2 linked regions of the Beijerinckia sp. 28-YEA-48 genome follow. The protein of the gene in region 1 interacts with the protein of each later gene in a pairwise test. Links are inferred from orthologs where the notes say so. Each region holds a gene or a part of one and is shown in the gene's direction. Other genes may lie near its edges. The genes, in order: hflC and ftsH.

What was found.
Region 2: the proteins of hflC (region 1) and ftsH interact in binary tests that used the Escherichia coli proteins (3 or more experiments, as listed by UniProt). The link is inferred for Beijerinckia sp. 28-YEA-48 from one-to-one orthologs.

What each region holds. Positions count from the first base shown.
Region 1 is NZ_FNSI01000001.1:126,783-141,892, reverse strand. What follows is about bases 7,608-10,606. They hold hflC (protease modulator HflC), read left to right. Parts: upstream 7,608-8,649; coding sequence 8,650-9,564; downstream 9,565-10,606. Other genes in these bases: BLW50_RS00585 (Do family serine endopeptidase), read left to right, coding at 9,758-10,606; hflK (FtsH protease activity modulator HflK), read left to right, coding at 7,608-8,653. Also shown: BLW50_RS00635 (ABC transporter ATP-binding protein), read right to left, coding at 1-563; BLW50_RS00630 (ABC transporter ATP-binding protein), read right to left, coding at 560-1,318; BLW50_RS00625 (branched-chain amino acid ABC transporter permease), read right to left, coding at 1,315-2,325; BLW50_RS00620 (branched-chain amino acid ABC transporter permease), read right to left, coding at 2,322-3,191; BLW50_RS00615 (ABC transporter substrate-binding protein), read right to left, coding at 3,291-4,472; BLW50_RS00610 (ABC transporter substrate-binding protein), read right to left, coding at 4,566-5,747; BLW50_RS00605 (thymidylate synthase), read left to right, coding at 6,033-6,827; BLW50_RS00600 (dihydrofolate reductase), read left to right, coding at 6,824-7,366; more of hflK, read left to right, coding at 7,466-7,607; more of BLW50_RS00585, read left to right, coding at 10,607-11,314; phosphoserine phosphatase SerB, read right to left, coding at 11,387-12,328; tRNA (adenosine(37)-N6)-dimethylallyltransferase MiaA, read left to right, coding at 12,388-13,311; BLW50_RS00570 (hypothetical protein), read right to left, coding at 13,341-14,195; BLW50_RS00565 (hypothetical protein), read left to right, coding at 14,338-14,784; BLW50_RS00560 (amidohydrolase), read left to right, coding at 14,815-15,110.
Region 2 is NZ_FNSI01000001.1:5,027,322-5,042,402, forward strand. The notes cover bases 7,581-10,550. They hold ftsH (ATP-dependent zinc metalloprotease FtsH), read left to right. Parts: upstream 7,581-8,092; coding sequence 8,093-10,009; downstream 10,010-10,550. Other genes in these bases: tilS (tRNA lysidine(34) synthetase TilS), read left to right, coding at 7,581-7,914; arsC (arsenate reductase (glutaredoxin)), read right to left, coding at 10,063-10,413. In the rest of the region: BLW50_RS23570 (GMC family oxidoreductase), read right to left, coding at 1-970; BLW50_RS23575 (GMC family oxidoreductase), read right to left, coding at 1,066-2,685; BLW50_RS23580 (D-2-hydroxyacid dehydrogenase), read right to left, coding at 2,718-3,698; BLW50_RS23585 (FTR1 family iron permease), read right to left, coding at 3,830-4,615; peptidoglycan-associated lipoprotein Pal, read left to right, coding at 5,061-5,564; BLW50_RS23595 (tetratricopeptide repeat protein), read left to right, coding at 5,823-6,899; more of tilS, read left to right, coding at 6,886-7,580; glmM (phosphoglucosamine mutase), read left to right, coding at 10,622-11,986; BLW50_RS23620 (outer membrane protein), read left to right, coding at 12,150-13,058; BLW50_RS23625 (outer membrane protein), read left to right, coding at 13,247-14,188; BLW50_RS23630 (carboxypeptidase regulatory-like domain-containing protein), read left to right, coding at 14,261-14,782; BLW50_RS23635 ((deoxy)nucleoside triphosphate pyrophosphohydrolase), read left to right, coding at 14,779-15,081. UniProt on the Escherichia coli protein: Acts as a processive, ATP-dependent zinc metallopeptidase for both cytoplasmic and membrane proteins. Plays a role in the quality control of integral membrane proteins.

The sequences.
Region 1 (15,110 bases):
ACCAGAAGCATGGTCATGCCACTTTCCTTGCGGATGCGGCCGAGCGCCTCAAACAGCGTCTCGACGATGATCGGCGCCAGTCCCTCCATCGGCTCGTCGAGCAGCAGCACGTCCGGCTTGCCAACCAGGGCCCGGCCGACCGCCAGCATTTGCTGTTCGCCGCCTGAAAGCTGATTGCCGGCATTGTTGCGGCGCGCGGCAAGGCTGGGAAAAAGATCGAACACCGCCTCCGGCGTCCAGCCGCCCGGAATGACCGAGACGGCGAGATTTTCCGCCACCGTGAGCGAAGGAAAAATGCGTCGTTCCTGCGGCACATAACAGAGGCCGGCATGCACCCGCTGATGGGTCGGCAGCGCGGTGATATCGCGCTTGCCAAGTTGGATCGCGCCCTGGGTGCGATTGGTCAGCCCCATCAAGGTGCAGAGCAAGGTCGTCTTGCCGACGCCGTTGCGCCCCAGCACCGCCAGTGTCGTCCCGGCTGGCGCATCAACAGACAGGCCATCAAGCACGATCGTCGGCCCGTAGCCCGCCACCAGATTTTGCGCTGAGATACCGATGCTCATACCGCGCTCCGTCCCAGATAGACCGAACGCACTTCGGCATTAGCGGAAATATTGGCGGGCACGTCCCGGGTCAACACCCGCCCCATCACCAGCACGACGATCTCTTTGGCGAATTTGAACACCAGATCCATGTCATGTTCGATGAGCAGGATCGCGATGTCGCGCGGCAAACGTTCAAGCGCATCGTGGATGACATGCGCTTCGGTGGAAGGAATGCCGGCGGCCGGTTCGTCAAGCAGCAGAATGCGCGGCTTCAGCGACAGGCCGATGGCGATCTCGAGCAGACGCTGCTCGCCATAGGGCATTTCCGACACGCGACGATCGCCCACATGACCGATGCCCATTTCCTCAAGATAGTGCTGCGCTTCAGCCAGACAGGTTCGCCACTGCGATCCGTAGCGCAGCATGCGCCAGGCATATTTCTCGCGTTCGGCGACGGCGATGGCGACATTGTCGCGCGCATTCGTCTCCATCAGCAGAGTATTGATCTGATGCGTGCGCACCAGACCGTGGCGCACCCGTGTTTCAGGCTTAGCCTGTTCGAGGTTCTGGCCATCGACGACGATCGTGCCGGCATCGTTCGACAGCATGCCGGTGAGCAGATTGACCAATGTGGTCTTGCCGGCGCCATTCGGCCCGATGAGGCCGATGCGCGCGCCGCGCGCCAGATCGAGATCGACGTGCTGGGTCACCGCCAACGCGCCGAAATTCTTGCACAGGCCGCGCACTTTGAGGATGGGATCGGCTTCGCTCACGGGCGCTGATCCTTGCGCTCGCGGCCTTTCAACTTGCCGACAATGTCATCGATGATGCCCATCAATCCGCCTTCGAAGAACAGGACGATCACGATCAGCAGCAGACCGATGACGAACATCCAGATGAACGGGCTGATGGCGCCGGCGAGATCCTGCACGAGCACATAGATCGTCGCGCCGATGAAGGCGCCATAGAGCCGCCGCTCGCCGCCCAGCACCAGCATCACCGCGACGACGCCCGATGTCAGCAGTTCCAGCGACGATAGGCCAACAATGCGTGTCGTCTGCGCCATCAGCGCGCCGGCACTGCCAGCCATGGCCGCCGACAAGGCATACATGGCGACAAGCCGCCACCACACCGGCGTGCCGATCGCCCGCATGCGCTTGGTGTTCTGGCGGATGCCATCGAGCGAACGGCCGAAAGGCGAGCGCACCACCACGAAAGCGACGATGAACCAGACGAACAACACCGAGAGCGTATATAGATAGGCCGTCTTGCCCCAGAGATCGAAACGAAACAACCCGAGCACGGGCGCGACGCGAATGCCCGACAGGCCATCGTCGCCGCCTGTCAGCCAGCGTGCGTGATTGGCCGCCTCGTAGAAGATCGCGGCGATAGCCAAGGTCAGCATCAGCAGCGTCTCGCCGCGCGTATGCAGGATCAGCATGCCAGTGATAAAGCCGATCAGCCCGGCGAAGACCGTCGCCACCAACAGACCAAGGATCGGATCGGGGTTGACGTGAATGGCGAAAACACCGGCGCAATAAGCCCCCGCGCCGAAGAAAGCCGCGTGGCCCAGCGTGATGATGCCGCCATAGCCCAGCGCCAGGTCGAGCGACACGGCGAACAGGATCCAAATCATGATATTGGTGCCGAGGCCATGATAGCCGTCGGCGATGAAATAAATGCCGATGGCGAACGCCCAGGGCAAAGCATGCCAGAGCATGCTGGGCTTGAACGTGTGCGCCGGAGCGGTGGTGGCGGGAGCTTGCGTGAGTTGGGTCATGCGACTGACTTCGGCGGCAAGAGACCGTTCGGCCGCCACAACAACAGACCGAACACCAGGAGATAGAGCAGGAAGCCGCCAAACTGCGGCACGATATAGCGGCCGGCCGTGTCGATGATGCCGATCGAAAGCGCCGCCAGCAGCGAACCGCGAAAGCTGCCCATGCCGCCAACAGCCACGACGATCAGGAAATAGACCAGATAGCGCAGCGCATAGAACGGCTCGAGTGGCAGCACGCCCGCACCGATCGCGCCGCCGAAGCCTGCCAGGGCGCAGCCGCCAACGAACGTGACGGTGAACATGCGATTGACATCCATGCCCACCGCCCGCGCCATCTGCGGATCATCCACCGCCGCGCGCAAACGTGCGCCAAACAGCGAGCGCTCGATGATCAGCCAGACGATGAAAGCCAGCACGGCGCCCACCGCGATCAGGAACAAGCGGTAGGCGGGATAGAGGCGAAAGCCGATATCGACCATCTGGTCGAGCCAGGCTGGCACGATGGCCGGCAGCGGCGTCGGCCCCACGAAGAAGGTTAGCGCGGCAATCGCCACGAAGCACAGGCCGATGGTGAGCAACACCTGCGGCAGCTCGCCCTTGCGATAGAGCGGACGGTAGACCGTCAATTCCGCGACGCCGCCGAGAAGACCTGCGGCGACAGCAGCGAGCAGCGACGCGAGGAGAAACGGGACGCCCAGTTTGAGAACCAGGACAGCGGCAATATAGCCGCCAATCATGGCGAAAGCGCCATGGGCAAGATTGACCACCCGCATCAGTCCCATCGTCACGGTCAATCCAACCGAGATGATGAAGAGCACCATCCCGTAGGACATCCCGTCCAACAGGATCGTCAAGAACTGCGTCACTGGAACTCCCCTGCTGGCATCGGATAAAGGCTCACGCGACTAAGGCTCATGCGATAAAGACTCTTGCGATCGCCGCTGGGCGCGCCCCTGATGGACGCGCTATTTGGCGTTCGGATTATTGTCCTTCCACGGATCGCGAACATTTTCGAACGTGGCGATATCGACATTGATGACCTTACCGTCGACCTTTTTGACTTCGCGGACATAGACATTCTGAATGATGTCGCGCTCCTTCGGATCGAAGGAAATCGGACCGCGTGGACTTTTGATCGTCTGCTTCTTCATAAAATCGATCGCCTGGTCGCCGCTGAATTTCGGCCCAAGAGCTTTCACCGTCTCGTAGACGAGCTGCATGCCATCCCACGAGGCCACGGCGACGATATCGGGAACCGCCTCACGTCCGGTGGAATCGTTGAGCGCTTTGCGGAAAGCGATGTTCTCCGGCCGCTGGTTCGATTCGGTATAATGATTGGACGAGATCGCCCCGAGCACGGAATCGCCGAAGGACGGCAGGAAGATTTCCTGCATCTCGCCCGAGCCGAGCAGCTTCATGCCCGCTTGTTTCAGACCACGACGCTCGAACTCACGCACCATCGCCACCGAAGGCGCGCCGCCCGGCGCGAAGATGAACAGCGCATCGGCCTTCGATTGCAAAGCGCGCTCCATATAGGGCGCGAAATCGGTGACGTTGAGCGGCACCCGATCTTTGCCGGCGATCTTGCCGCCGCCCTTTTCGAAGCTGGACGTGAATTCACCTTCCATATCGAGACCCGGGCCATAATCGCTGACCATCGTATAGGCGGTCTTGACCCCGTTCTTCGTCGCCCATCCACCGAGCGGCGAGATATATTGCGCCGCCGTCATGCTGACGCGGATAAAATAAGGTGATTTACGCGTGATGATCGACGTCGCCGCGTTGAGAATGACGGTCGGCGTCTGCGCCTCGGTGATCAATTCGGCCACCGCGATGGCATCCGGCGTCAGCGCGAAACCACCGAGCACATTGACCTTCTCGCGCAGGATCAGCTCCTCGGCGAACTGCCGTGACTTGGCCGCGTCACCCGCGCCCTCGTCACGCCAGATCACCTGGATTTCATGGCCGTTGACCGTCTTGCCGTTGAGTTTCTGAAAAGCCTCGACCGCTTCCTTCGCCTGTTTGCCCAGAACCGCGAACGGCCCGGAAAACGGCGCGATGATGCCGAACTTGATCACGTCGGCATGGGCTGACGACACACCAAACATCATCGCCGCGACAACCGTCGCGACCAAGGCACGTTTCATCTTCTTCCTCTCCAGCAAGACTTCACCAGGCCATGCAGCAAGACGATGAGGCAAACGATCAGGCAGGATCATTTGCCAACGCTCTTGCTGGGGCTATTTGGCGTTCGGATTGTTGTCCTTCCACGGATCGCGAACGCCCTCGGTCGTCGAAATGTCGACATTGATCAACTTGCCGTCGACTTTCTTGACCTCGCGGACATAGACATTCTGGATGATGTCGCGTTCCTTCGGATCGAACTTGACCGGACCACGCGGGCTGTTGATCGTCTGGTTCTTCATGAAGTCGATCGCCTGATCGCCCGTGAATTTCGGACCAAGCGATTTCACCGTGGAATAGACGAGCCCCATGGCGTCCCAGGCGGCGATGGAGGCCATGTCGGGAACGGTGTCCTTGCCGGTCACTTCGTTCAACACCTTCCGGAAGGCGACGTTCTCCGGCCGCTGGTTCGACTCGGTATAGTGGGTCGAGGAAATCGCGCCTATGATTGAATCGCCGAACGACGGCAGGAAGATTTCCTGCATCTCGCCCGAGCCCATCAGTTTCATCCCGGCCGTCTTCAGACCACGACGCTCGAACTCACGCACCATGGCCACCGACGGCGCGCCGGCGGGCGAAAAGATGAACAGCCCATCGGCCTTCGATTGCAAGGCGCGTTCCATATAGGGCGCATAATCGGTGACATTCAGCGGGATACGGTCCTTGCCGACGATCTTGCCGCCGCCCTTCTCGAAACCGCTGATGAACTCGCCTTCCGCATCATGGCCCGGCGCATAGTCGCTGACCATCACATAGGCGGACTTGATGCCGTTCTGCGTCGCCCAGCCACCGAGCGGCGAGATATATTGCGCCACCGTCATGCTGACGCGGATGAAATAAGGCGATTTACGCGTGACGATCGAGGTCGCGGCATTGAGGATGATCGTCGGCGTCTTTGATTCGGAGATCACTTCGGCGACCGCCAAGGCGTCCGGCGTCAGCGCGAACCCGCCGAGGACATTGACCTTTTCACGCAGGACCAGTTCTTCCGCGAACTGCCGCGACTTCGAGGCATCGCCGGCGCCTTCGTCGCGCCAGATCACTTGGATTTCGTGGCCGTTGACGCTCTTGCCATTCAATTTCTGAAAAGCATCGACGGCATCCTTGAATTGCGTGCCCCAGACCGCGAACGGCCCGGAAAACGGTGCGATGATGCCGAATTTGACGACATCGGCATAGGCAGCCGACGACAGCGATACGAGCGCCGCCACCGCGGACGCGATCAAAGTGCGTTTCATAGTCCCCTCCCGTCGACGATGAACAGCCCGTCACCCCCTCGATGACCAGCCGTCCTCAATTCGTCCCGACGAATACAAGGGCAGTTGAAACGGCTATCTAGGCGCTGTCAATCGCCAGAAATGACCAAGTTTTCATCGGTCTTTGACATTTTCCACAGTGGGCGGCGTGCCACTTGGTCGCGGCGAAACCCTTGTGAACTGCCCAACCATCGGCCGCGACGAAATGCCTGTCTCGCGCTAGACTGACGCAAATTCCATTTGCCGAATTCCATTTGCCTGGACACCATGCGCCCTTATCTCGATCTCATGCGCCGCATCCTCGAAACGGGAGCGGACAAATCCGACCGGACCGGCACTGGCACCCGCTCGGTGTTTGGCCATCAGATGCGCTTCGATCTCAGCGAAGGATTTCCGCTGGTCACAACCAAGCGCGTCCATATCAAATCCATCGTCCATGAACTGCTCTGGTTCATCGCCGGCGACACCAATGTCCGCTATCTCCACGACCACGGCGTCAGCATCTGGAACGAGTGGGCAGACGCCAACGGCGACCTCGGCCCAGTCTATGGCCATCAATGGCGCTCCTGGACGGGCGCCGACGGCCAGCCCCACGACCAGCTCAAGGCGCTGCTCAGCGAGATCAAGCGCAATCCGGATTCGCGCCGCCTGATCATTTCCGCCTGGAACGTCGCCGACCTGCCGGCGATGAAACTGGCGCCGTGCCATTGCCTGTTCCAGTTCTATGTCGCCAACGGCCGCCTCTCCTGCCAGCTCTATCAGCGCTCGGCGGATGTGTTCCTCGGCGTGCCGTTCAATATCGCCAGCTATGCCCTGCTCACCCATATGATCGCGCATGTGAGCGGGCTTGAGGTTGGCGATTTCGTGCACACCTTCGGCGACGCCCATCTCTACAACAACCATTTCGAACAGGCCCGCCTGCAATTGACGCGCGAGCCCCGGCCGCTGCCGCGCCTGAAACTCAATCCGGCCGTGAAGTCGCTGTTCGACTTCCACTATGACGATATTGCTTTCGAGAATTACGATCCGCATCCGCTGATCAAGGCGCCGGTGGCGGTGTGAACGCGGGCAAGCTTGGTACACTTCCCATCGTCCTCGTCGCCGCGGTTGCCAGCAACCGCGTCATCGGCGGCGACAACCGCTTGCTCTGGCGGCTGTCGACCGATCTCAAGCGCTATAAGGCGCTGACCTGGGGCAAGCCGATGGTCATGGGCCGCAAGACCTTCGAGTCGATCGGCAAAGCGCTGCCCGGCCGCGAAACCATTGTCATCACCCGCAATCCCGCCTTTACCGCGCCCGGTGTCCTGACGGCCCCGACCCTCGAAACAGCCCTCGAGATCGCGCACGAGCGCGCCGCGGCCATGGGCGCCAACGAAATCATCATTGCCGGAGGTGGCGAGATCTACGCCCAGGCCATGCCGCTCGCCTCCCGGCTCGAAATTACCGAAGTCGATCTGGCCCCCGAGGGGGATACGTACTTCCCCCAGGTTGACGCCGGCGCCTGGCGTCTGGTCCAACGCACCGCCCATGGGCCCGGAGGGCTGGAACTCGGCCCGAACGACCAGGCACCATTTACCTTCGTCACCTACGAACGATCGTAAATCCGGCTTATACGTTGAAAACTAGCCCGATAGCGCTTATTTGCGTTGGGCTTTGCGCAATTGCCGCGCTGGGCGGTTTGGGGAAACGAAGGGAAGTTCATGCCCTGGAATAATCAAAGCGGCGGGGGTGGGGGTGGACCCTGGCGTCCGAACAATAATCCCGGTCCGTGGGGACAAGGTCCGTCGGGCGGTGGCTCCGGCGGCGGCGGTCCGACACCGGACCTCGAGGAATTGCTGCGCCGTAGCCAGGATAAGCTGAAACAGGTGGTCCCGGGTGGCTTCATGGGCGGCGCCGGTATCGCGCTCGTCGTGGCGGCCGCCGCGGTCATCTGGCTCGCCAGTGGTATTTATACGGTGCAGCCGAACGAGGCCGGTATCGAAACCGTCTTCGGCCGCTTCACCAACCGTACCGAGAACGGCCTGCGCTATAATTGGCCCGCGCCGATCGGCAACGTCATCAAGCTGCGCGTCACCGACCGTAACAGCATCGACATTGGCTTCCGCACCCGCGAAGACCCGCGTCGTCCGAATAATCAGACCCAGAGCGATGTGCCCGAAGAAAGCCTGATGCTCACCGGCGATGAAAACATCGCCGACGTGAAATTCCGCGTCATCTGGCAGATCGACCCGACCAAGCCGGAAGAATATGCCTTCAACGTGCGTGAGGTGCGCGAGACCATCAAGGCGGTTTCCGAAAGCGCCATGCGCGAGATCGTCGGCCGCACGCAGATCCAGAAGATCCTCACCGCCGAACGTAAAGTGATCGAACCGGCGGCTCAGGATCTGACCCAGCGCGTGCTGAACGATTACAAGGCCGGTGTGCAGATTCTGCAGGTGCAATTGCTCTCGGTCGATCCGCCCGAGCAGGTCATTGCGGCCTTCCGCGACGTCACCGCCGCGCAACAGGACCTCGATCGCTTGCGCAACGAAGCCGAAGCCTATGCCAATCGCGTCGTGCCGGAAGCACGCGGTGGCGCGGCCCGCATTCTTCAGGAAGCCGAAGCTTATCGCGAGCAGACGGTTGCCGAAGCACGCGGTCAGGCCTCGCGCTTCACCCAGGTCTACGACCAATATCGCCTTGCGCCCGATGTGACGCGCGAGCGCATGTATCTTGAAACCATGGAGCGTGTTTTGGCAGGCGCCAACAAGATCATTCTCGATCAGGGCGCTGGCCAGGGTCAGGGCGGCGTCGTGCCGGTTCTGCCGCTCGGCCAAATGCTCGATTCGTCGGCGGCAAGCACGGCCGCGCCGACCTCTGCACCGCAGCAGGGAGCGCCCCGTCGATGAACAAGTCCGTCTTCGGCTTTGCCGGCCTCATCGTTCTCGTGGCGCTGATTTTCGTCGGCTACAGCGCCACGTTCACTGTCAATCAGACTGAATATGCCCTGCTGCTGCGCTTCGGCGAGCCGGTTCCCGGCCGCGCCGTCGTCAAGGAGCCGGGCCTGCACTTCAAGGCGCCCTTTATCGAGAACGTGGTCTATTTCGACAACCGCATCCTCGATCTCGAAACGCCGAAACAGGAAGTGCTCGCCTCCGACAACAACCGCATCGAAGTCGACGCCTTCCTGCGTTATCGCATCACCGACATCCTGCAGTTCTATCGTTCGGTGCGCACGATCAACGGCGGCAACAACCAACTCGCCTCGATCCTGAACTCGGCCGTGCGCCGCGTGCTGGGCGAAGCGACCATGGTTCAGCTCGTCCGCGACGACCGCTCCAACCTGATGCGTCGCATCCGCGATCAGGTGAACCAGGAATCGACCAAGTTCGGTGTCGAGATCAACGACGTGCGCATCCGCCGCGCCGACCTGCCGCGACAGATTTCCGAACAGGTCTTCCGCCGCATGCAGACGGAACGCGCCAGGGAAGCGGCCGACTACCGCGCCCAGGGTGCCGAACAGGCGCAGCGCATCACCTCGAAGGCGGATCGCGACGTTGTCGTCCTCCGCGCCGAGGCGCAGCGCCAAGCCGACCAGACCCGAGGCGAAGGCGATGCCGAGCGTAACCGTGTCTTCAACGAAGCTTTTGGCAAGGACCCGGGCTTCTTCGGTTTCTACCGCTCCATGCAAGCCTATGAAGCAGCGTTGAAACCGGGTGAGACCCGCATGGTCATCAGCCCGAATACGGAGTTTTTCCGCTATTTCAACCGCCCCAGCGGCGTGGCGGCTCCGGCCTCCGGGTCGAAACCCAGCAATTGAGCAGGTCTTTGACCCCACTCATTGAGTAAGACACCCGTTTCGGCGCAGACTTGGCTTCAAGTCTGCGCCGAACGTCCTATATGGAACTGACATTCCCGTGATCAGGCCGAAACACATCCGTTTTTCCGCCTGAATGTAAGTTAAAACAGGATCGGCTCAAAATTGCGATGAGCCAATCGAGGAGATGATGTCGATGACCAAACCGGTGATCCCAGCGAAAGGCGCCCCTGCCTCGCGTTCCCTGGCCCCGCGCCTGCGGCGGGTGTCCGCGGCACTGCTGATCGCCCTTGGCACGGGATCGGCCGCCCTCCTTCCTCTGGCGCCGCTGCCGGCCTTGGCCCGCGGCACGCCGGACAGCTTCGCCGATCTGGCGGCGCAGGTTTCTGACGCCGTCGTCAACATTTCCGTATCGCAAGCGGTCGCCGATCGCCGCAGCGGTCCTGGAATTGGCCCCAACATTCCGCGCGGCACCCCCTTCGACGATCTGTTCGAGGAATTCTTCCGCCGTCGTGGCCAGGGGCAAGGCCAGGGCCAGGACGATAGTCAGCAACGGCCGCAGCGCCGCTCCAATTCGCTGGGCTCGGGCTTCGTCATCGATCCCTCCGGCATCATCGTCACCAACAACCATGTGGTTGGCGACGCCACCGACGTGACGGTGATATTCACCGACGGCACCCGCCTGAAGGCGGAAATCCTGGGTAAGGATTCCAAGAGCGACGTGGCGGTGCTGCGCGTCAAGCCGGAGAAGCCGCTGAAGGCGGTGAAGTTCGGCGACAGCAACAAAACCCGCGTCGGCGACTGGGTGATGGCGGTCGGCAACCCGTTCGGCCTGGGCGGCACGGTCACCGTCGGCATCCTCTCGGCTCGTAACCGCAACATCAACAGCGGCCCCTACGACGACTATCTGCAGACCGACGCCTCGATCAATCGCGGCAACTCAGGCGGCCCGCTGTTCAACGTCGATGGCGAAGTCATCGGCGTCAACACGGCCATCCTGTCGCCGTCGGGCGGTTCGGTCGGCATCGGCTTCGCCTCGCCCTCCAACATTCTCGCGCCGCTGGTCGAGCAATTGCAGAAATTCGGCGAGACCCGCCGCGGCTGGCTCGGCGTCAAGATCCAGTCCGTCGATGATGATGTCGCTGACAGCCTTGGCCTCGGCAAGGCGCGTGGCGCCCTCGTCGCCGGCGTCGATGACAAAGGCCCGGCGAAACCAGCCGGCATCAAGGCCGGCGACGTGATCGTTAAGTTCGACGGCACCGAAGTGAAGACCTCGGCCGACCTGCCGCGCATTGTTGCCGGCACCGCGGTTGGTAAGGATGTCGATGTCTTGATCGTGCGTGGCGGCAAGGAGCAGACCTTGAAGGTCAAGCTCGGTCGCCTCGAAGATGGCGAACGTCAGGCCGCGCTCAATCCCGGCCGCAACGACACCGTACCCGAGCCGCGCACGACCACGCAGAAGGCGCTCGGCATGGAGTTCTCCAACCTCAACGACGCCAACCGGACGAAGTTCTCGATCAAGGAAGGCATCAAAGGGGTCGTGGTGACCAATGTCGATCCTAACTCCCCGGCCGCTGACAAGCGCATCCAGGCCGGCGATACGATCGTGGAAATCAACCAGGAAGCCGTCAATCTGCCCACCGACATCGCCACCAAGATGAAGGCAGCCAAGGAACAGGGGCGTAAATCGGCGCTGTTCCTCGTCGCCAATTCCCAAGGCGAAGTGCGCTTCGTCGCCCTGCCGGTGGAATAAGCTTCCACCGCATCTGACTTAAATTTATCGCCCCGCGTGACCCTCACGCGGGGCGATTTTTTATTGCCATTTTTATTGCACGGCGCCGGAGACAAACTCATCGCGGCGATAGCCCTGCATGAAGAGCAGCGCCGTCAGATCGCCATGGTCGATGCGTGCATGGGCGGCTTCCGCCACCGCCGGCTTGGCATGGAAGGCAACGCCCAACCCCGCCTCGCCGAGCATGGCCAGATCGTTGGCGCCGTCGCCCACCGCCAGAGTGTCTTCGCGCGCGATCGCGCGTGCGTCGCGCAGTTCGATCAGCGAGGCCAGTTTCGCCTCCCGCCCGAGGATCGGCTCACGCACCAGACCGGCCAGTTTGCCATCCTCAACGATCAGCTCGTTCGACCTGTCTTCATGGAAGCCGATCATCTTGCCGATGCGACCGGTGAACAAAGTGAAGCCACCGGAGACCAGCGCCGTATAGGCGCCGTTGGCGCGCATGGTCATCACCAATTCGCGCCCGCCGGGCGTCAAAGTAATGCGCTCGGCGATGACCTTGTCGACCACGTTGGCGGAAAGCCCCTTGAGCAGGGCGACACGCTCACGCAAAGCCGGCTCGAAATCGATCTCGCCGCGCATGGCGCGCTCGGTGATCGCCGCCACATGCTCTTTCATGCCAACGAACGCCGCGAGTTCGTCGATACATTCCTGGCCGATCATGGTCGAATCCATATCGGCCAGGAACAATTTCTTGCGCCGATGACCATTGCGCTGGCACACCACGTCAACCGGCAGCGCCTTGACCTCATGCGCGATATCCTCGGCATAGGACGAGATCAGTTCGTGCTCGATATCGGAATTCGGCTCGATGCGGGTGCCGCCCAGGTCGAAGGTGATATCCACAGCCTCGTCGGGCGCGAGCCAGGCCGCGACGGTGCCATGCGGCACGATGCGGGCGGCCTTGCGCACGATGTCGGCGCTGAGGGCCTTGCTACCGGGTTTGGCGATCAGGGTTGCGATATAGGGTTCCACAGGGCATCCATCAGAGAGGCGGCAGGACGCAGGTGCCTAGGCCGCTACGGAGCAAAGATTTGGTTTCGGCTGTTCTCATCGCAGGCCCGACGGCAAGCGGCAAGTCCGCCCTGGCGATTTCGCTCGGCCAACGCCTGGGCGGGACGGTCATTAACGCCGATTCCATGCAGGTTTACCGGGATCTGCGCATCATCACCGCCCGCCCGACGGTCGAGGAGGAAGCAGCCCTCCCCCACCGCCTGTTCGGCCATGTCGATGCCGCCACCAATTATTCAACCGGCTTCTGGATCGCCGACGCGGTTGCAGCCCTTGAGGCAGTGCGCGCAGAAGGTCGCCTGCCGATCCTGTGCGGCGGCACCGGCCTGTATTTCAAGGCGCTGCTGCGCGGGCTCTCGGACATCCCGAAAGTGCCCGACGAGGTGCGCGCCCGCGTGCGGGCGCAAGCCGAGGGTCTGCCGCCGGCCGTCTTGCACGAGCGCCTCAAAGCCCTCGATCCGCTGACAGCGGCGGGCCTGCGCCCGAGCGATCCGCAACGCATCCTGCGCGCGCTCGAAGTGTTCGAGGCGACCGGCCAGCCTCTGAAGAGTTTTCAGGAGAAACGCGCCGCGCCATTGCTCGACGCCACCCAATGTCGCTGCCTCTTCCTGGCGCCCGAACGCACCGAACTCTTCGACCGCATCGACCGTCGCTTCGATACGATGATGGCGGCGGGGGCGCTCGACGAGGTCGAAGCGCTGGCGGCCCGCGCGCTGGATCCAGCTTTGCCCGCCATGCGCGCCCATGGCGTGCCGGGTCTCATTGCCTCTCTCAATGGTACGATGACCCGCGAAGACGCGATCGCCAAAGGCAAGCTCGACACGCGCCATTATGCCAAACGCCAGTTCACCTGGTTCCGCCACCAATTGCCTGAGTTCGAATGGATGAGTGTCGAAGCGGCGCAAGGGCTCGTGCGGAACGTTTCTATCGAAACGCGATTTTCCTAGAGCGCGATTGACGCGCGCCTGTCCTGTCGTCAGTCCACGCTCGCGCATTGGGTCGAGGTTACGGCCTCCAAGCGGCCTGGGATCGAAGCATTGCGGCTGAAGCCGCCAACCGGCGACGAGACTTTCCACGTTCCATTCATGGTGAGTGTACCGCCCGTATCGGATACCGCCTGCGTATAGGTGCCGCCCCCCGACCAGGGCACGCCACCCGCCGAGCCCCCAAGCGAGTAACCGCCGCCGTTCTCCCCCGACGGCGTGAACGTGTAACGCAGGCCCGACATCTTGCCCTTCGGACTCAGAGTGAAAGGCTTGGTCAGATCACAGATCATATGATCGATCACTAGATCGTGGGCCTGCACGGTGTAGTGATAGACCTTCTTCTTGCACATCTGATCGACGAGATCGGCCGCGATCTTGTCCGCGGTTTCAATGAGACGGCTGTTCTTGACGTTGCCCTCGAGCCACGCGACCGTCTTGTTGGTCACAAGATTGGTGACTTCGAGTACATAGTCGAGACCGCCATCGTTATCGAAACCGGCAGCGCCATTCACCGCGTCGGATACGACGACCTTGCTGTCCGAAAGTCCATTCTTCTGCGAATAGCCTTTTCTCTGCAGCATTTCCTCTGTCTGGCGTCCTTTGATCGCCTGCTCGCTGACATCGACGGCCTTGACGTCACAGCGTCCGCTCCCCTGCGCCTTCTCCACGGCTGCGGCGATCGCGGACCGCAGCGCATTCTCGAAACTGGCGACTTGGCCCGGCGCGGTATCACCTGGATTCATCACCAGGACAGAACCCATAGCAATCCGAATTTCCGCCGCCACTGGCATTGCCAGGAGCATCATCCCCACCAGCGCCAGAAGCGCATTCCGGATTACTGCCATCGCTGAAGCCCCACCTTCGCCACGTCGAGGGAAATCATGTTCGCATCTGCAAACATTTTCAACCCGCCCCTGAGTCGACCTTGACCATTGACGGACCCGTCGCCTGGGGCTCTACTTCGCTCAATAGCGAGGAGAGAACGCCATGAAACAGTCCGTTGGTCACTCCGCATTCCGTTGTGACGCCATCACCCCCTCGGTCGACCGTCGCCATCTCCTCCTCGCCTTAGCGGCACTGCCGCTGTTGGCGCGCCCGGTCCGCGCCGCCGATCAGAACAGCCTCAAGATCGGTGACCTCGTCGACGCCCAAGGCAATGCGAGTGCGCACGCCCTCGCCGCCAATGGCGAGCACGTCACCCTGCGGGGCTATTATGCGCCGGTGACGACGGACGGCCGTTTCGATCTCTACGAAGGCCCAGCCGCGCCCTGCCAACTCTGCGGCATGATCCACGATGCCGGCGCCAACATCAGCATCGAGGCCGATGCGCCCGCCGAGGCCGTGATGACGCGCCTGATCGAGGTCACTGGCAGGCTCGCAGCCGCAAGCGGAGAGCCGCCGCGCCTCATCGCCGCCACCGCCTCGATCGCCTGATCGCAAAGGTCAAACCACATGATCCGCTTCATGGCTCATCTGAGCATCGGCGTATGCGCGCTCGCCTTCGCCACTCTCACCGCGCAGGCGCAAAACGCCGACACGATCCTGCGCAACGGCAAGATTTACACGATCGACAAGGCCTTCGGAACGGCTGAGGCCGTGGCCATCCGCGACGGCCGCATCAGCGCCGTCGGCGACGAAGCGACCGTGATGAAACAAGCGGGCCCGACGACACAGGTCATCGACCTCGCCGGCCGTGTCGTCATTCCAGGCCTCACCGATACCCATCTGCATCAATCCTTCGCCGCGACCAATCTGCCGGC
Region 2 (15,081 bases), 4.9 Mb from region 1 along the record:
GCAGTACGGCAAAGCCGGCGCGATCGATGCGGCGTAGATCGTAGAGCGAATCTGGCTCCTCGCAGCCATGCGAAACGCGCACGGTCAGATGGTCCTGTAAATTCTTGCCGACAGCGGGCAGGTCGACGGCGGATTTGATGTCGTGACGGTGCAAAGCGTCCGCCGCGCCGATGCCAGACTGCATCAGCACGGTCGGCGAGGTAATGGCGCCGCAGGACAGAACGATCTCACGCGCGGCGGAGATGACGCGCTTCTCCCGGCCGACCTTGACCTCGACGCCGGTGGCGCGGCCGTTCTCGATGATCACGCGCAGGATATGTGCGCCGGTGAGAACGGTGAGGTTGGGGCGCGCGCGGATCGGTGTGATGAAAGAGCGCGCCGTGCTCATGCGCTTGCCGTTGCGGATGGTGAAATGATAGCGGCCGAAGCCTTCCTGCTGCTCGCCGTTGAAATCCGGGTTGCGCGGAAAGCCGGCCTGCACACCCGCTTCGACGAACGCGTCGTAAAGAAAATATTTGGTCGGCGGTCGGGTGACGGGCAGTTCGCCGCCGCTGCCGTGATAGTCATCGGCGCCTTCAGCGAAATTTTCAGATCGCTTGAAGAAAGGCAGCACGCGCTCATAGGACCAGTCGCGCAGGCCGAGCTGCGCCCAATGATCATAGTCGCCGCGATTGCCACGGGTGTAGACCATGCCGTTGATGGAGGAGGAGCCGCCGAGCACACGACCGCGCGGCCAGGCGATGCGGCGTCCACCAAGGCCCGGTTCCGGCTCGGTCTGATAGGCCCAGTTGTGGAAGCGTGATTGCATGAAATAGGCGGTCATCAGCGGTACGTGGATCAGCGGATTCCAATCGCGCGCGCCCGCTTCAATCAAGACAACCTGCGCCGCTGGATCAGCCGACAGGCGATTTGCAAGGACGCAGCCGGCCGAGCCGCCACCGACGACGATATAGTCATATCCCTTGGTCATCTTCCCTCCCAATGGTTGTGACCATAGCGCACAAGAGCCTATGGGGCCCGCATGGCTAGTCGGCAGCGGTCTGAGCCGCCGCCGGTCTCAGGTGATCAATGCGCCCGCAGAATGTAGTCGGCGCCTTTTTCGGCAATCATGATCGTCGGCGCATTGGTGTTGGCGCTGACGAGATTGGGCATGACCGAGGCGTCGATCACCCGCAGGCCGTCGACGCCACGCACCCGCAATTGCTCATCGACCACGGAATCTGGGTCGATGCCCATGCGGCAGGTGCCGACGGGATGATAGATCGAGCCGCTGTTTTGGCGAATGAAGGCATCGATGTCGCTGTCGGTCTTCACCGTGTTGCCCGGCAAGACCTCGTCGCCGCGAATCTCGTCGAAGGCCTTCTGCTGGAAGAGGCCGCGCAGACGCTTGAAGCCTTCACGTACTGCCAGGCGATCGCCTTCGGTGGCGAGATAATTGGCGTGGATTGCTGGCCGGTCGAGCGGATCATTGGTCTTCAGCTTGATGTGGCCACGGCTTTCAGGGCGCAGATGGCAGACATTGGCGGAGAAGCCATGGCCCTCGTAGAGACCGTTGGCGGGCTTGCGCTGGAACGGGTGACGCAGATTGGCCGTTGAGAGCCCCGGTGTGAAATGAATCTGCAGGTCAGGCGCCGTCAGGTCTGCCCGGGACTTGATGAAGGCGCCACCTTCCAGTGGAAATTTCGTTGCTGGGCCGCTCTTGAACAAGATGGCGCGGGCCATGGCGAGGCCGGCGCGGTCGAAGCGGCGCAGGCCGAAGAGCGCGTCTTCCTTCTTGGCCGCATATTGCATGCGGACGTTGAGATGATCCTGAAGGTTCTTTCCGACATTCTTCGACGCGACTGTGACGGTGACGCCGGCGGCTTTGAGATCATCGGCATCGCCGATGCCCGAATGCATCAGGACTGTGGGCGAGGAAATCGCGCCGCAGGATAGGATCACTTCGCGGTCGGCCTGGATATGTGCGCGCAGGCCATTGGCGAGGAGATCGGCGCCAGTGGCGCGCGCGCCTTCGACAGTGATCTTCAGCACCGAGGCGCCGGTGACGATGTCGAGATTGGGGCGATTGCGCACGGGATCGATGAAGGCGCGGGCCGTGCTCCAGCGTTCGCCTTTGCCGATCGAGGAATGATAGCGGCCGACGCCTTCCTGCTGTTCGCCGTTGAAATCGGGATTGTAGGGCAGGCCGCTGTCGAGCGCCGCCTTGTGGAAGATGTCGTAGAAAGGGTGCTGGGTGCGCGGCTGGCTGACTGGCAGCTCGCCACCGGCGCCGTGATAGTCATTGGCGCCGTCTTCGAAATCTTCGAACTTGCGGAAATAGGGCAGGCATTTCTCGTAGGACCAGTCGCGCAGGCCGAGCTGCGCCCATTGGTCGTAGTCGTAGCGATTGCCGCGGGTATAGACCATGCCGTTGATGGCGGAGGAACCGCCGAGCACGCGGCCGCGCGGCCATTCGATGCGACGATTGTTGAGATGTGGTTCGGGTTCGGTGAGATATTGCCAGTTGTGCAGGCTGCGGCGATAGAACTGGCCGGCCATCAGCGGCACGCGGATCAGCGGATCCCAATCACGCGGCCCGGCTTCGACCAACAGCACAGTGCAAGCGGGGTCGGCCGAGAGCCGATTGGCCAAGACGCAACCGGCGGAACCACCGCCCAGAATAATGTAGTCGTACCCCTTCCTCATTCTCTCCCTCTCTAAAACTATGTTGCTCTCTCTTAGGTCGCTCTGTTGCCGTCTGTTTCCATGACGATGTTGGAGAGGCGTTGGCCGGCGCGCCAACGTTGGAGATTGTCGATGAACAGCGATGCGGCCGTGGACACGCCGGCATCGCCGGCGCCGCCGACATGGGGTGTCAGCAGCACATTCTTCATCGACCAGAGGGGATGTCCTGGCGGCAGGGGCTCGGTCTCCATCACATCGAGACCGGCGCCGGCGATGCGGCCGGCTTGCAGTGCGTCGAGCAACGCAGGCTCTTCGACGAGCGAGCCACGCGCGATGTTGACGAAGAAGGCGGTCGGCGGCAGGGCGTCGATGACGGCGCGTGAAATCATGCCGTCGGTCTGCGGCCCGGCAAGCGCCGCCACCACCAGATAGTCGGCGGTACGCGCCGCTTCGACGAGGGCTTCGCGCGGGCGCAGGTCATCGAAGGGCGCCAGCGGTGTGGTCGAGCGGCTGATGCCGGTGACGCGCATGCCGCAAGCCTTACCCATGCGGGCAATTTCTTGGCCGATCGCGCCCGTGCCGACGACGACCAGATGTCGTCGTGCCAGATTGGTGACGAGCGGCGAAATTTCGTCGCGCACCCATTCGTCTTTCACGCGTGCCGCCTCGGACGCCCGCAGGTGCCGGGCAAGGCCCAGCATCAGCGCCAAGGCATGTTCGGCGACTGCGAAGGCGCGCAGTCCGGCGACATTGGTGATGATGACATTGGGTGGCAGGCCGCTATTGACCGCCTTGTCGATGCCCGATGTGACAAAGTTGAGCCAACGCAGGGCGCGGCCGTGCTGGCGGATCAAAGCCGCCGGTTCGGGCAGATAGAAACGATTGCCGGTGATGAGGATTTCGGCGCCATCGACCGCAGCGGCAATGTCTTCGTCGCGCTCGGCGACCGTCAGACGCACGTCGGGGAAAGCACTCAAGCGTTCGAAAAATTCCGCCGGATCGAACAGCGGATTGTACAGGGCTATTTTTAGCATTTTGGTCCGGGCGTTGCTCCGGATACACAGTAACCCTGATATGTGGATCGCGTCTACATGGCGCGTTATTAGCGCGCGTTAAATGCGTTATTGCCGAAACGCATGATGCAACGCGCATCATGCGATGGGCATCAGCCCGTGGTTGCGGGCTGCACCTTGCCGCGCATCGTGAAAATACCGGCAAGCGCAATCAACGCGATGGCGAGTTGCGCGCCAAGTGCTTCCCACGTTGGATTGCCGGCGATCGACACGAGCCAGTCCGGCGCGGGCGAGAGATCGTAGGGGACGATCGTCTGTTCCTGCAATTCCTGGATCGCCGCGCCGACGAAGCGCAGACCCATGATGAACAGGAAAGCCGACGTGATGATGAACAGCGGGCGGATGGGAATCTGCATGGCGAGCCATTGCATCGCGATATAGATGGCGACGAGCGCCGCTGCGGCGACGACCAGGCCCAGAATCAATTCCGCCGACCAGCCACCGCTCGTCGAGGCGAGCGCATAGAGAAAGAGCACGGTCTCGGCGCCCTCGCGGAATACGGCGAGGAAGGAAATCAGGCCGAGCGAGAAGCCGGTGCCTGCTGTCAGCGCATCGCCGCTGAGCCGCGCCATTTCGGCTTTCCATTTCTTCGGGTCCTGCCGCAGGAACAGCCAGCCGCTCATATAAAGCATCAGGATGGCGGCGATGACGAGGACGACGGCTTCGATCCGGTCGTCATGGGTGCCATCGAAGTAAATCTGGAAAATCCAGGCGGCGACCAGGCTGGCGAGGATGGCGAGCACAGCGCCGATATAAAGCGGACGCAGGCGCTCATGGGCGCCGGCGCGCCGCATGGCGGCGGCCAAGGCGGTGACGATCAGAAGAGCTTCGAGACCTTCGCGGAGCAGAATGAGGCCGGATTCGAGCGCCAGTTTCATGGAAGCGTCCAGTAAATATACGGGTCTCGACCATGCCCTCGCGTGCTGACGCGCGCAACGAAAAAGCATCTGATCCGATTTGGAATAATTCCAATTTTTGCTGTTCTGTCAGAAGGTTCCGGTGCCGGCCTGTGCGTGGGAAGAAGCTTAAATCAGCCCCAAAATCGGCCTTCGTTACAGCTCTTTATTGCTTTGTGATCGCGGTTTCGGCGCAAATCGCGGTCTGCGCCGGTGGCGCCGGGTCCAGGCCGCATTGCCGCCACGAACCTCCGGCTTAAGGTCACAATCTATTAACCATGGCGGTGATTGGCTAAAATGCAACGCGTTTTAACAACCTGTCGGCAAGGTTGACGGAACCTTCGCTTAACCAAATGCGCCTTACGACATGGGTGAGCTGACGGTGGCGCGGATGGGCCCGTTCGCGCATCTGTTAAGGAGTTTCGGTATGTCTTTTTTCTCTGGCGTTCGTCTGTTGCGCGTTGCCGCTGCATTGACCGTGGCGCTGGCGATTTCCGCCTGTTCCAAAACTGAGGATCCGAATGCCGCTGGTCTCGGCGCGGGCGCGGGTGCCGCGACGCCTGGTAGCCAGCAGGACTTCGTCGTCAACGTCGGCGACCGCGTGTTCTTCGACACGGACTCGATCGAGTTGAATGCCTCGGCGCAGGCGACGCTCGATAAGCAAGCGCAATGGCTCAGCCAGTATTCGCGTTACAACTTCACGGTCGAAGGCCATGCCGACGAGCGCGGCACGCGTGAATATAACTTCGCGCTGGGCGCGCAGCGCTCCGAAGCGGCAAAGAACTATCTGATCGCCCGTGGCGTCCAGTCGAGCCGCATCCGCACCATCAGCTATGGCAAGGAGCGGCCGGTGGCTGTCTGTAACGACATTTCTTGCTGGTCGCAGAATCGGCGTGCCGTCACCGTGCTTGGTGGGGCTGGCGGGTCCTGATCAGTTCCAAATTCCCCGGCGCGACGGGCGCCGCGTCCTCCAGGCGTCGTCCGTTCTCGGTGAAGACCTCTGCCGGCGTCCTCTGACGCCGGCATTTTTCTTTTCAGCGCTGTTTTCTTTTCGCTTCATGGAGGTGTTCGATCTTGGAGGCGTCCGATCTTGGCCGCAATTTCGCCAAAGCGCCCTTTATGCTAGTTCTCGGGTTCCGCAGCGCCTGATGCGCTTAGCGAATTCGTGATTACGGCCCGGATTCACCAAATGATTTTGAAGATGTTTTCCGCAGCCACCGCCCTTGTTGGGCTGGCGATGTTTCCCATGGATGCCGGGGCGCAGACGTACCGTCCGCCCGGACAGGTGCCCGAGGGCGGTTATTATCAGCAGGCCCAGGGCGTCGATGCCGCTGGCCTGCTGCTGCGCATCGAGCGGCTGGAAGGCCAGTTGCGCTCGATGACCGGGCAGATCGAGCAATTGCAGTATCAAAATCGCCAGTTGCAGGAGCAGATGCAGCGCGGCGGTGCGCCGGCTGGTGGCGAAGGCCGCCCGCAACCGCAGCGCCGTGGCGAGGCTGGCACGGCGCCGGCTGCGCCGCTGCCCTCGCGTGGCGGACGTAACGATGCTTTCGATCCCGATCTCGACCGCGATGCGCCGGGCGCGCCGCGTGTCATCGGCGCTTTGCCGGATCAGCCGCGTGGCGGCCGCCTGCCGCAGGGCCCCATCGATTCGATGGGGCCGCCGATCATCGACGAAGGCGGTGATGACGGCGGCGGTCCGATCGATCTGACCAATCCGAACGGAGGCATGTCGAACGGCGGCATGTCGCGCCAACCCGCCGGCCAGCCGATGCGGCAGGGCTCGATCAGCAGTGCGCCATTGCCGGCGCCGGGGCCGCAGCAGATGCAGCCGTCGGGGCCGCCAGTTGCTGCCGGCGACCAGGTGGCGGCGCTGCCACCCGTGTCGGGGCCGCGCGGAGAGTTCGATCAAGCCGTGGCCACATTCAAAAAGGGCCAGCTGGAGCAGGCGGAAGGCGAGTTTCGTGGTTTCATCGGCCGCTACCCGACTGGACGGCTGACGCCGGAGGCGACCTATTATCTCGGCGAGACCTTCTCGCGTCGCAATCGCCATCGTGAAGCGGCCGAGCAGTTTCTGAAAGTTTCGACCGACTTCCCCAAGTCCGGCAGTGTGCCGCAGTCGCTCTATCGTCTGGGCCAATCGCTGGACAAGCTCGGGGCGAAGGAACAGGCCTGCGCGGCTTGGAGCGAAGTTGGGCGTAAACCCCAGATTTCGGCCAGTCTCCGCAATGCTGCCGACCGCGAATACAAACGTGCGCAGTGCTGAGGACGCGCCCGATCCGCAGCAGGTCTTCGCGCCTTTCGCCGCCCATGGACGGATTCTGATCGCCGTTTCTGGTGGGCCGGATTCCATGGCTCTCCTATGGCTGGCGCGGCAATGGTCACGCTCGGGTGGCGGTGCCGTCGTGGCGGCGACCGTCGATCATGGCCTGCGCCCGGAGGCTGCCGAGGAGGCCGCCACGGTGGCTGCCTGGTGCCAGGGCGCCGGCATCGATCACACCATTTTGCGCTGGGACGGGCCCTATCCGAAGACCCGCATCCAGGAACGGGCGCGCGAAGCGCGTTATCGGCTGCTCGCCGAGGAGGCGCGACGCCATGACGCTGCGGCTATCGCGACGGCCCATCACGCCGACGATCAGGCCGAGACGATCCTGTTCCGGCTTTTCGGCGGCAGCGGCGTCGCCGGTCTGCGCGGTATTCAGGCGGTCAGCGCGACAGATGGCTTGACTGGCGGGCTGCCCGTGCTGCGTCCGCTGCTCGACTGGACCAAGCCGGCGCTGGAAAAACTATGCTCTGACAACGGTTTACCGTTCTCGCGCGATCCCTCGAACGACGATCCGCGCTATGCGCGGGTACGGCTGCGGCAGCTTTCCGGCCAACTTGCGGCCCAGGGGCTCGGCGCGACCGAATTGGCGCGCCTTGCCCGCCGTATGGCTGGCGCCCAGGACGTCATCGATTGGGCTGTCGAAACGCAGCGGACACAGCTCGTGCGCACGCCATTGCAAGATGCACGTGGCGAGGGCCAGAGGCTTGATTTCGCGCCTTTCGCCGCTTTGCCGGTCATGCTCGTCGCCGCCATTTTGCGCGCCGAGATTGCCGCTGTCACCGGCAACGATGGCGCCCTTCGCCTCGACCGGTTGGAGGCCGCGGCCGCGGCGATTTCCGTCGCTCTGACCCAGCATCAAGCTTGGCAGGGGACACTCGGCGGCGCGGTTCTGAAGCTTGACAAGACAGGCCGGCTGGAAATGCGCCGGGAACCCAGCCGAAGGCGCGGCCGCTAAAGGCCTATTCACCGTTTACGGTCAGACTTGCTTCACGTTGCCGCCTGAATTGACCGTTCATAATGCAGCATCAACAGCGGCTTCCCTTGGCAAGGAGCGGGTCGCGGCTTACATATGATCATGATCTGGATGGCGTGCGGCAAAGTGCGCTGGAGCCAGAAGCCATTGGCAGGATCGAATGAACCCCAACGTCCGGAATTTTGCTCTCTGGGTTATCATCTTTTTGCTCGTCGTTGCTCTGGTGATGTTGTTCAACAACCCAGGCCAGCGTGAGCCGTCGCAGCAGATCGCCTTCAGCCAGCTCCTTGGCGATGTCGATCAGGGACGCGTGCGTGAGGTGACAATCGCTGGCCATGAAATCACCGGCCATTATACGGACAATCGCTCGTTCTCGACCTATGCGCCGAGCGACCCGTCGCTGGTTCAGCGCCTCTACAACAAGAATGTCTCGATCTCGGCGCGTCCGCCGAGCGATGGCAACAACTGGCTCGTCACCTTGCTCGTCAACGGGCTGCCGGTCATTGCCTTCCTGGGGCTCTGGATTTTCCTCTCCCGACAAATGCAGGGGGCCGGCGGGAAAGCCATGGGCTTCGGCAAGTCGAAGGCCAAGCTTCTCACGGAAGCGCATGGCCGCGTCACATTCGAGGATGTGGCCGGCATCGACGAGGCCAAGGAAGATTTGCAGGAGATCGTCGAATTCTTACGCGATCCGCAGAAGTTCCAGCGGCTCGGCGGCCGAATACCGCGTGGCGTTCTGCTTGTGGGCCCGCCCGGCACCGGTAAGACGCTGACGGCGCGTGCCGTCGCTGGCGAAGCCAATGTGCCGTTCTTCACCATTTCCGGTTCTGACTTCGTCGAAATGTTCGTCGGCGTCGGCGCCAGCCGCGTGCGCGACATGTTCGAGCAGGCGAAGAAGAACGCACCTTGCATCATCTTCATCGACGAAATCGACGCGGTCGGTCGCCATCGTGGCGCTGGTCTCGGCGGTGGCAATGACGAGCGTGAACAGACGCTCAACCAGTTGCTGGTCGAGATGGACGGCTTCGAAGCCAATGAAGGCGTGATCATCATCGCCGCCACCAACCGGCCTGACGTGCTCGATCCGGCGCTGCTGCGCCCGGGCCGTTTCGACCGGCAGATCGTTGTGCCCAATCCCGATGTCTCGGGCCGCGAGAAGATCTTGCGCGTGCATGTGCGCAAGGTGCCGCTGGCGCCGGATGTCGATCTTAAGGTCATCGCGCGCGGCACCCCGGGCTTCTCCGGCGCCGACTTGATGAACCTCGTCAACGAAGCAGCCCTGTTGGCGGCGCGGCGCAACAAGCGCATCGTCACCCATCAGGAATTCGAGGACGCCAAGGACAAGGTCATGATGGGCGCCGAGCGCAAATCCATGGCCATGTCGGAGGAAGAGAAGAAGCTCACCGCCTATCACGAAGCGGGCCACGCCATCGTCGGCATGTTCGTGCCGGCCGGCATTCCCGTGCACAAGGCGACGATCATTCCGCGTGGTCGCGCGCTCGGCATGGTGAAGTTCTTGCCGGAAGGCGATCGCTATTCGATGAAGTACAAGGAGTTCACCTCGCAGCTTGCGGTCGCCATGGGCGGACGCATGGCGGAAGAGTTGACCTTCGGTAAGGAGAACATCACCTCTGGTGCCTCCGGCGACATCGAGCAGGCGACGAAAATGGCGCGCGCCATGGTGACGCGTCTTGGTTTCTCCGAAGAACTCGGCACCGTGGCCTATGGCGAGAACCAGGAAGAAGTGTTCCTTGGCATGTCGGTTGGCCGGCAGCAGAACATTTCCGAGGCGACGGCGCAGAAGATCGACGCTGAAGTGCGCAAGCTCGTCGATACGGCGACGCAGGCGGCTCGGAAGATTCTCACCGATAAGCACGACGAGTTCGTCAATCTCGCCGAGGCGCTGTTGGAATATGAGACGCTGACCGGCGACGAGATCAAGGATCTGCTCAACGGCAAGCGTCCCACCCGTCAGCCGACGGATGAGCCGCCGGCACCGCGTTCCTCGCCGGTGCCGACCACCAACAAGCCGCGTCCGCGGCCTGAAGGTGGCCTGGAGCCGCAGCCGACCGCGTAAGCTCTGTTGGCGTTAAAACGATCAATGCCCGGCGCTCGCGCCGGGCATTTTGTTTATGCGGGAAAGATCTCGTCGAGCCGTTCGGCCGGGCGGCAGACGCGCGCGCCTTTCGCCGTGACCACCACCGGACGCTCCATCAGGATCGGATGCGCACCGAGCGCATCGAGAAGCTGTGCGTCGGTGAGATCGGGATTGTCGAGACCGAGATCGTCATAGGGCGTGCCTTTGCGGCGCAGGATGTCGCGCGGAGTCATGCCGAGCTGTTTCAGCAACGCCTGCATCTGCATGCGGCTTGGCGGCGTCACCAGATATTCGATCACCTGTGGCTCGACGCCGGTTTCGCGGATGCGTGCCAGAACGGTGCGGGACGTCCCGCATTTCGGATTGTGATAGATCGTAGTCATTGATTTTCCTCGATTCCCTGGCCAGCCGATGGCGTGTTGTTGGTATAAGTGATTGCGGGGAAGCGTTAAATACGTTGAATTTTAAGGAAAGACTCCGACATTACGCGACGTTACAGTGATATAGCATCCTGCTTGGCACGCTTGGCCGGGCACGTTTGGATAGCTACGTTTGGGCGGGCACGTTTGGTGCCTGAAGCGGAAGTTTTTGATGGCAGTAGCACGCAAATATTTTGGCACCGATGGCATTCGCGGTCGCGCCAACAGCATGATTACGCCCGATCTCGCTTTGCGCGTGGGGCAGGCTGTCGGCCTAGTGTTCCAGCGCGGCGAACACCGTCATCGGGTCGTGATCGGCAAAGATACGCGGCTGTCAGGCTATATGATCGAATACGCTTTGGTCGCGGGCCTCACCTCCGTCGGCATGGACGTGCTGCTGCTTGGCCCGATGCCAACGCCGGCCGTCGCTATGCTGACGCGCTCGATGCGCGCCGACATCGGCGTGATGATCTCGGCTTCGCACAATCCGTTCGAGGACAACGGCATCAAGCTCTTTGGCCCGGATGGCTACAAACTGTCCGATGATGTCGAGCGGCATATCGAAACGCTGATCGACAGCGACATGTCGGCGCAACTGTCGAAGTCGCTCGATCTTGGTCGCGCCAAACGCGTTGACGATGTGCGGGCACGCTATATTGAAGCGGCGAAATTGACGCTGCCGCGCAATCTATCGCTTGATGGTTTGCGCATCGTGCTCGATTGCGCCCATGGCGCTGCTTATCGCGTGGCGCCGGAAGCCCTGTGGGAGTTGGGCGCCGAGGTCATTCCGATCGGCGTCGATCCCGATGGCATGAATATCAATCGCGAGGTCGGTTCGACCGCGCCTGAGGCGTTGATCCGCAAGGTGCGCGAAGTGCGCGCCGATCTTGGTATCGCGCTTGATGGTGACGCCGATCGTGTGCTGATCGTCGACGAACATGGTCATCCGGTGAACGGCGATCAGCTGATGGCGGTTGTTGCGCAGAGCTGGAAGGAAGATGGCCGGCTCAGCAAGCCGGGCATTGTCGCGACGGTGATGTCCAATCTGGCGCTGGAGCGCTATCTGGCGTCCATCGGCCTGTCGATGGCGCGTACCGCGGTCGGTGATCGCTACGTGCTCGAACATATGCGCGAGCATGGCTTCAACCTGGGCGGCGAACAGTCGGGTCATATCATCCTGTCGGATTATTCAACGACAGGCGATGGCCTCGTCTCGGCCCTGCAGGTTTTGGCGGTGGTGCAGCGGCGTCAGCGCCCGGTGAGCGAAGTCTGTCACCTGTTCGATCCGCTGCCGCAGATTCTCAAGAATGTCCGCACGACACTGCGCGATCCGCTGGGCGAAGATCGGGTGGTGCGGGCCATTGCCGATGGCGAAAGCAAGCTCGGCAAGAACGGTCGGCTGCTGATCCGTCCGTCCGGCACCGAGCCGGTGATCCGGGTGATGGGCGAGGGTGACGATCACGCCCTGGTCGAATCCGTGGTCGATTCGATCTGCGCCGCGATCGAAAGGCGAGGCGATAAACTCGCCGCTGAATGACCCATTCGGGCTCACTTTAGCTACTGATTTTATTCAGCTTTTTATCAATATTAAGGTTAAGTCTTAGGGTTAAGTCCCCATTAACCGGAATCGTTGATGATCCCGCTCGTTGAACTTTGCGTGCGCGCCGTTGGGCAGTGCGGCAAAACGAGAGGATCGAGTCATGGGCGTTTCTAGGGCCCTCATTGTTGCCGCAGCTTCCCTTGCGTGTCTGACGACGGCGGGTGCAGCCGATTTGCTGCCGCCGCCGCCGATGATCAGCAGCCCCGCTGTCATGGCGGTTCAGGATTTCTCCGGCTGGTATTTACGCGGCGATATCGGTGTTGGCCTGAATAACAAGGTCAACGCCCAGAACGTGCCCAACCCGCTGAGTCAGGGCGGCCCAGGGTTCATCCCGACGGCCTATTCGCTCAACCCGGCGCAGGTGAGCGCGGCGACCTTCATCAAGTTCGGTATCGGCTATCAGATCAACAGCTGGTTCCGTACCGACATCACGGCCGAATATCGCGCCAGCAGCTTCTCCACCCAGGATGAGCTGTCGTGGAACAACGGCGCGCAATTCTATGTGCTGCGCAACTTCTATCGCGGCAACACGGCGAGCTTCGTTGGCCTGTTGAACGGCTATGTCGATCTCGGCACCTGGTATGGCATCACGCCTTACGTCGGCGCTGGTGTCGGTTTCGCCAGCAACACGATGCACGGCGTCACCGATAACGGCTACAGCAATCTGTACGCCGGGCCCGGCGCCTTCGCCTCGTCGCCGACAGGCGGCTATTACGCTTCCAAGACGACCAGCAGCTTCGCTTGGGCGCTCATGGCCGGTCTGAGCTACAACGTCACGTCGAACCTGAAGATCGATTTCGGCTATCGCTATCTGAACTACGGCAAGTCTTCGGCCGGCGCTCCGAATTGCTTCAACGGTGGTCCGGGCACCAGTGCCTGCGACAATGTTCTGCAGTTCTCGCGTGCTGGTTCGCATGACTTCTCGATCGGTCTGCGCTGGATGCTCGCCGACTACGCGCCGCCGATCATGGCGCCGCCGCCGCCGATGCCGCTGGTTCGCAAGTACTGAGTTCAGCAAAAGCATTCTTTGAGCAACGGCGCGGGTTTCCCGCGCCGTTTGCTTTTGGCGGGCCAGGTATTTTTGCAGTGTCAAGTTGAAAGCCGCTTTATGCTTAAGGGGAGATTAAGCAATGGCTGCGATGCTTTCCGCATCAACGTCTGGCGAGGCATCGACCAGACAGCGGAAGGAATGTTCGAATGATGCGCTTGGGGGCATTGACTGCGGCGGCTCTGGCCGGGTTGAGCGCGACCGCATTCGCGGCTGATATGGATCTTCCCACCGCCTATCCATCTTATCCGACGCTCCAACAGGAAGTGCCGATGGAGCTTGGTACGGGGTGGTATCTGCGCGGTGACGCGGCGTTCACGCGCGAGATGACTCCGCAGCTTTTCGGCGCGCCGGGCGCCATAGGTACGGCTGCGCCACAGAACTCGCAATTGCTCAATGTCGGCGGAACGAAGAACGGTTGGTCTCTCGGTCTGGGCTTCGGTTATCAGTTCAACAACTGGATCCGCGCGGATGTTACCTATGATTATCGCAATATGATCAGGGCGGACGCCAATTCAGGACAATTCAACTGCCCCTCTAGCACAGGGCCTTTCGATCGGTTGAACCCCGATGGCAGCACCACGCCTCTCGGCGTGTTCGTTCAAAATAATAAATGTACGGCCGCTCAGAAAGCCACTCTGACGCGCTCGGTCTTTCTCGCGAACGTTTATATCGATCTCGGCACTTTTGCTGGTTTGACGCCTTACGTCGGCGCGGGTGCTGGCTTTTCTTACGGCAATACATCGGCCAGCTATAATTGGTACAATGCATCGGATGGCAGCGTTTATGGCCCAACTCTGACGTTCCCGAGTGGCTATCCGCCGACCCTCTACGCTTTCGACAATCTCGGCAGACCTATTGCGGCAACCCCAATCAACTATGGCGTGCAGAATCGCGCGCAAGTGTCCAGCGGCGGTTCATATGCCTTCGCCTGGGCGTTGATGGCCGGCTTCGCGTATCAGCTGACGGATCGCGCCAAGATCGATATCGGCTATCGCTATCTCAACATGGGCAATACGTCGAAGACGCCGGGATCGAAGGCGCTGACCTCCAACGAGGTGCGTGTCGGCTTTCGCTACGCCATCGACTGAGCCTGACGTCGCCGCATCATCTTGCTTTGTCACTGCCGATCAGCCACGTTCCACCCTAGGTGGAGCGTGGCGATGCGTTTTAGCGGTGTGATTCTGGCGTGTGTTTTCGTGAGCGGATGCCAGTCGACATCGTCGACCGCGCCGCCTGTTCGCTTCGATGCACAGGCGGCGCAGTTCATCCACGAAAAAGGTCCTCACCGCATCGAGGGCCAGGCGCTGTTCATCACCCGTGATGGCACACCCCATCAACTGACCGGGGAGACGGTCCGGCTTGTGCCGGCGACGTCCTATGCGGTGGCGCGGTTCCGGGCGTTCTATCGCGGGCGGTCTTCGATCCCGGCCATGTGGATCCCGTCGGTCGATGCTGACCGGACCTATGCCTCGTACACACGCACGACCCGGGCCAGGGCAGGCGGTGTCTTCTCTTTCGATCATGTGGCGCCCGGCACCTATTTCGTCACGGCGCAGAAGATCTACACGGCCAAGGGCTCCTTTACGCCCGAGGGCGCGACGATGTACGAGACGGTCAGGGTCAGTCCGGATCAGCCGGCTGTCGCTGTCACCCTCGTTGGACGTGAGGAAGGCCGCTTTTGAAAATTCTGCTCGTCGTTGCCGTTGCCCTGATCGATGCGGATGACCGCATTCTCATCGCGCAGCGCCCGGAAGGAAAACAGCTCGCCGGCCTGTGGGAATTTCCGGGCGGCAAGATCGACGCGGGCGAGCGGCCTGAGGCGGCGTTGATCCGCGAATTGCATGAAGAGCTGGATATCAGCGTCAAGGAAGATTGCCTGGCGCCGCTGACCTTCGCCAGCCACGCCTACGCGGACTTCCACCTGCTGATGCCGCTCTATATCTGCCGGCGTTGGGAGGGCTTCGTGCGACCGCGCGAGGGC